Regions from separate parts of the Paenibacillus sp. FSL R7-0331 genome, predicted to be linked through region 1. Evidence: riboswitches for the same ligand, from Rfam matches in the RefSeq annotation. Region 1 holds a riboswitch; the other holds the start of a gene.

What was found. Region 1 has a riboswitch for S-adenosylmethionine ahead of metA (homoserine O-acetyltransferase MetA). Riboswitches for the same ligand answer to the same signal wherever they lie in the genome.
Region 2: it holds a riboswitch for S-adenosylmethionine, as region 1 does, so the genes downstream of both, R70331_RS25350 (methionine ABC transporter ATP-binding protein) here and metA (homoserine O-acetyltransferase MetA) in region 1, are expected to answer to the same signal.

The regions. Positions count from the first base shown of each region.
Region 1 covers NZ_CP009284.1:2,191,330-2,194,427, forward strand. The annotation lists gene corA (magnesium/cobalt transporter CorA) at 1-800, opposite strand, end outside; SAM riboswitch class I at 1,201-1,329, shown strand; gene metA (homoserine O-acetyltransferase MetA) at 1,439-2,356, shown strand; gene R70331_RS09005 (aminotransferase class I/II-fold pyridoxal phosphate-dependent enzyme) at 2,405-3,098, shown strand, end outside.
Region 2 covers NZ_CP009284.1:5,845,760-5,848,857, reverse strand. The annotation lists gene R70331_RS25360 (UbiD family decarboxylase) at 1-177, shown strand, start outside; gene R70331_RS25355 (Cthe_2314 family HEPN domain-containing protein) at 244-1,038, shown strand; SAM riboswitch class I at 1,094-1,236, shown strand; gene R70331_RS25350 (methionine ABC transporter ATP-binding protein) at 1,332-2,348, shown strand; gene R70331_RS25345 (methionine ABC transporter permease) at 2,348-3,016, shown strand; gene R70331_RS25340 (MetQ/NlpA family ABC transporter substrate-binding protein) at 3,070-3,098, shown strand, end outside.

The DNA of each region.
Region 1 (3,098 bases):
ATGACGGTCAGCGGCATGAATATTGTAGTTATTGCAGTGAACACCCTCATAATTTCATTGGCGCGGTTAGCGATACTGGACTGGTAGGCTTCACGCAAGTTGCCCATCAGGTCGCGGTAGGTCTCAAAGGTTTCTGAGATCTTAACCGCATTTTCATAAATATCACTGAAGTATTTCTGCAGCTGGTCATCGATCAGGCGCAGATCCTTTTTGTTCAGGGTGTTGATTACTTCCTTCTGCGGACCGAGCATCTTCTTCAGCCACAGAATTTCACTGCGCAGACCAATGATTTCGCTCAGATGCGTTTTCTTGGTATGCATCAGAATATCTTCCTCAAGCTTCTCAATCCGTGCTTCAATCCGGTCGCCCACAGAGAAATAGTTATCGACTACGATGTCAATCAGATGGTAGAGGAAGCGGTCAGGCGCACTGACCTCCTGTTCCCACAGAATGGGCTTCAGGACGCGAAGCTCATGAATTTTTTGTTTAGTCACAGTAATGATGTAGTGTCTGCCTAAGAATACGTTAAGCGCCCGGAGGAAGATTTCCTCATCATCAAACCGGATGCTGTTAACTACAATAAAATAATGGCTCTCATAAATTTCGATCTTTGGCCGCTGCTCCTCTTCGCTGAGACAGTCCTCTACGGCAAGATCATGCAGATTAAACAGGGGCTGGAGCTGCTCCAGGTCCTCATCATCAGCATCGATCCAGTAGAATCCTTCAGCCGGTGCGGTCAATGTTGCTTCAATGTCATCAATCGGGGTAAAAACGCCTGCGTTCACCAGCCGGATTTTCATCTGATTCACTCCTTATGTCCCCGGTCTTCTCCAGGGTTATGCTAATTAAAGCACACGGAAAAAATCAGCTTGGCCGGCAGTACAATCAATGCTTAAGGCCAGGATGACGTCTCGAGAGCATGAAGAAGTAGTGCTCCCGCCGCCGGCAAGCTGATGTTAATCCTGTGTGGTTGCTCACTTTGCACGCTTAACTGCGTACCCGGGTCGCCTTCCATTCTTCTCTCACCTCTGCTCCTCGTCATTTGTGCCTTTTGAAACACTTGTCTAGTATAACGCCGGGGTATGCCTCTTTCAAGCTAAATTCTTTTCATTTTCAAGGCTCTTCAGCATTGTATGGACTTGACGAAAAGCAGGTTCATGATTTAAAGTGAATTTTAAGAAAAAAATTGAATACAGCTAAATCTTATCAAGAGCAGGTGGAGGGACTAGCCCGATGAAACCCGGCAACCGGCGTGAAGACGCACGGTGCTAATTCTTGCGGAAGATATGCAGGGGAGAAAGCCCCGGCGTTGATTCTGGCAGATGAGAGAGGCACATATGACTGAACCTATATGACCTTTCTCGTGCGAGAAGGGTCATTTTTGCATGGAAATCAGTTCAAGCTCAGGTACTAATTCGATTAAGGAGTGGACACAGCAATGCCAATCAAAATCCCTGACAGTTTACCGGCGAAAGAAGTATTATCCGGAGAAAATATCTTTGTAATGGATGAAAGCCAGGCTTTTCATCAGGATATCCGTCCGCTCAGGATTGCTATCCTCAATCTGATGCCGACCAAGGAAACGACCGAGACGCAGCTGCTGCGCCTGATCGGTAATTCCCCCCTGCAGGTTGATGTCGTTCTGCTTCATCCCAGCTCCCATACCTCCAAGAATACTTCTGCGGAGCACTTGAAGAGCTTTTATACAACCTTTGACGAGATCAGCAACCGCCGGTTCGACGGACTGATTGTGACCGGCGCTCCGGTTGAGCAGCTGGAGTTCGAGGATGTGAATTACTGGGAAGAGCTGCAGCGGATTTTTGAATGGAGCAAGCACAATGTTACATCGACTATGCATATCTGTTGGGCTGCACAGGCGGGCCTGTATCACCACTTCGGTGTACGTAAAGTCAGTCTTGCCGAAAAATGCTTTGGAGTGTTCCCGCACACTGTGAGCCATAATAATGTTAAGCTGCTGCGCGGCTTTGACGAATTGTTCCATGTTCCGCACTCCCGCCATACCGATGTATCGCGTGAAGACATTGAGGCAAATCCGGAGCTGCAGATTCTGGCTGAATCGGAGGAAGCCGGGGTCTACCTCGTGGCGACACATGACGGGAAACAGATTTTTGTTACCGGACATTCCGAATATGACCCGTTCTCGCTAAAATGGGAATATGACCGTGACGTTGCAAAAGGAATGGATGTCGCGCTGCCGAAGCATTATTATCCTAAGGATGATCCGCAGCGTACACCGCCAGCCGTATGGCGTGCCCATGCGAACTTATTGTTCGCCAACTGGCTCAATTACTATGTGTACCAGGAGACACCCTACGATATTGGTCCTATTATCTAATATATAGAAGGAATTCATTCACTCAACCCCACATTAGGAGGCTCACCGATGGACGAGAAACTCAGGATTGAAAGCAGACTTGCACAAATAGGCTCACAGGAAGATCCCGCAACCGGGGCAGTTAATTATCCGATTTACAATGCAACGGCATTCCGCCACCCGCGGCTTGGACAAAGCACCGGCTTTGATTACATCCGCACCAAAAACCCGACCCGTTCTGTTCTCGAGACAGCGGCCGCTGAGCTGGAGTCCGGCGATGCCGGCTTTGCCTGCAGCTCCGGCATGGCAGCCTTGACCACCGTGTTTGCTTTGTTCGGACAGGGAGATCATCTGGTTGTTTCCCTCGACCTGTACGGCGGAACCTATCGTCTGCTGGAACGGATTCTGTCCAAGTACGGCATTACAGCCTCCTATGTGGATACCAACGATTTGGACGGGCTGGAAGCAGCCCGCCGTCCCGGGACAAAGGCAGTATTCATCGAGACACCGACCAATCCGCTGATGATGATTACAGATATTGAAGCAGTGTGTACATGGGCCCGTCATCACGGGCTGCTGACCATTGTAGACAACACACTGCTCACTCCGTTCTTCCAGCGTCCGCTTGAGCTTGGGGCAGATGTTATTGTACACAGCGCAACTAAATACTTAGGCGGCCACAATGATGTGCTTGCCGGGCTGATTGTAACCAAAGGTGCCGAGCTGTCAGCGGAAATGGCGATTCTGCACAATTCCCTCGGGG
Region 2 (3,098 bases), 3.3 Mb from region 1:
TTTGATCCGGCCAGGGATATTTATGCTGCTTCAGTAATAAAGCAGCATCAGCTCAGCTACAAGCTGCCGATTGTCATTGATGCGCGTATGAAGCCGGGATATGAACCGGAGCAGACGGCCTGCAGCAGTACACTGGATTTGGTTGACCGCAGCTGGAGCCGTTATTTTCAGCAGTAAAGCTCAGCTGACCGTTCATTAAAGGCTGGAATCATACATTCTTCGTAACTTTAAGGAGGACAAGTCATGCTGCGGATATTACTGGGTGAGCCTCCGCGCCGCAACAGCGGGGTACTGGCTGAAGCGATGGACAACATGGCACAGGTAGCGTCCATGCTGCGCAAGGAAATGAATGACCATGAAGATCATGACCATGAGTACCGCAAGCTGGAGATATGGACACGCGGCCTGATTTCCTCGCTTGATGAGCTGGAGCAGAGCTGCTTCGCCGCAGCTTTTTACCGGAAAAAGGTCGTTGCAGGGTACATGGATGATATGTCGGTGGAGGAGCAGGGGGATTACGCGCGGTATGTTTATTTTTATAAAAACGGCTTTATCCGTGTCTTCTCACTGCTCGACAAGCTGGGAACGGTACTGAACAGCCTGTATGATCTGAACACAAGCCAGAATAAGGCCCATTTCTCCTACTTCACGGTGCTGCGGCAGTTTCAGCTGCTTAAGACGCATAGTCCGCTGGCAGATGAGCTTGAGGACATAAAGAATTCATACCGTGAGCCGCTGCAGAATCTGCGCAAGCGCCGCAACGCCGAGATTCATTACATGAACGCTGAAATGCAGGATGATCTGTGGCAGAGGCATCAAGGGCTTCATGATAAAATAAGGCTGGAGGATGTGGACAGCCATCTGGAGGATCTGAAGCAGGGTGTGGAGATGGTCTGCAAATCCTTATGTGCAGCCTTCCGTTACAGCAATGAGCAGTGGCATAAAAACAAGGCTATGGCTGATAATACTCCAGGACAGGGGCACGTTAAAGCGACAAAATCTTCCTTTGACAAAAAAGCGGAAACTCACTATACTTAGGCTTGCATTATATTCTTATATTCTGCGACAAGTATCGCTCAATAATTTCATATTTTTCTTATCGAGAGCGGCGGAGGGATAGGCCCGATGAAGCCCGGCAACCGATTTGTGTACAGCCCTTTATTTCTGCGCTGCCTGCAAATGTCATGGTGCTAATTCCTACAATGCCGCATGGATGCGGACGTTGGCAGATGAGATGGCATTGTTAACAAACGCACAGGGCCTCTTGCGATCTGCAATGATCGGAAGGGGCTTTTTTGATTAGCATCAGAATAAAGGGGGAACGACGGAAATTGATAGAGCTGAAAGAGTTGACCAAGGTTTACGGAAAGGGCAGTAAGGCCGCAACAGCGCTCTCGGGCTTAAATCTGTCTATCAAAAAAGGTGAGATCTTCGGTGTAATCGGCCATTCCGGTGCCGGTAAAAGTACACTGATACGCTGCATCAACCTGCTGGAGCGCCCGACCGCCGGTGAGGTCTGGGTAGACGGCGTTGAGCTTACCGCTCTCGGCAAGGGGCAGCTGCAGGAGAAACGTCGTAAGATCGGCATGATCTTTCAGCACTTTAATCTGTTATCCTCTGCTACCGTATATGACAATATCGCGTTCCCGCTGAGGCTGGCAGGCACATCAAAGAGCCGGATTGATCAGAAGGTGAAGGAGCTGCTGGTGCTGGTCGGCCTTGAAAACCATGCAGGCAAATTTCCGGCCCAGCTATCCGGCGGACAAAAGCAGCGTGTCGGCGTTGCCCGCGCACTTGCAAGCGATCCGGATGTTCTGCTGTGCGACGAGGCCACCTCGGCGCTGGACCCGCAGACAACAGACTCCATTCTGCGGCTGCTGCTTGATATTAACCGCAAGTTCCACCTGACCATTGTACTGATTACCCATGAGATGCATGTCATCCAGAGCATCTGCGACCGGGTAGCCGTTATTCACGGAGGCGGAATTGTGGAGCAGGGCGAAGTGACAGAGGTATTCCTGAAGCCGAAGCATGAGGTGACCAAGGATTTCATCCGCAGTGAAACACAGCAGGACGGTCCGCTTAGAGCAGCGCTGGAAGCTGGAGGCAGAGGCGATACGAAGGCGGTTAAGATTACTTTTCTGGGGCAAAAAACCTATGAGTCCACCTTATCTGAGATTGTACGCGGAACAGGCGTCAATTTTGCCATTCTGCAGGGTACGATTTCGACCATCAAGGATGTCCCTTACGGCCAGCTGATTGTCCGGTTTGAAGGCGAGCCCGGCGCAATTAACGCTACGATAACTGAACTGGCGGCACAAGGACTTGATGTGGAGGTGATTTCCTGATGGGCGGTCTCAATTTTAATGATATTAATTGGCAGGAAATGGGTGAAGCATCCGGTGCCACATTAAAAATGTTGGCATATTCCGGAATTTTCACAATTATTCTTGGTTTACCGCTCGGAATTGTGTTATATTTATGGGGAAGATCAAATAACAGTATTATCAGGGTTGTTTACTCGGTATTATCACTGGCTGTAAATATCCTCCGCTCGGTTCCATTCCTGATTCTGATGGTGGCCCTGATCCCGCTGAGCAAGACGATTATGGGAACTTCAATCGGGGTACTTGGAACGATTCCGGCGCTGGTTATCGGTGCTGCCCCGTTCTTTGCCAGACTGGTGGAGACCTCACTGCGTGAGGTAGACCGCGGAGTGATTGAAGCGGCGCAGGGCATGGGGGCTTCGACAGGCCAGATTGTTATGCGTGTGCTTTTGCCGGAAGCCCGTCCAGGCTTGCTCGCCGGAGTAACGATTACGCTGGTAACCCTTGTCTCCTACACAGCAATGTCGGGTATGATCGGCGGCGGCGGTCTTGGTGACCTCGCGATCCGCTACGGTTATTACCGTTATGAGAAGGAAGTCATGATTATCTCTGTAGTGCTGATGGTTATACTAGTTCAGCTGCTGCAGATGGCCGGAGACAGGCTGGTCCAATATTTCACCCGGAAATAAGGTAATTCCAAATATAGCCTTATTCATAAACACATTTAGAGGGGGATTTACAGATGAAAAAAGTACTACTGACGTTCTTCAG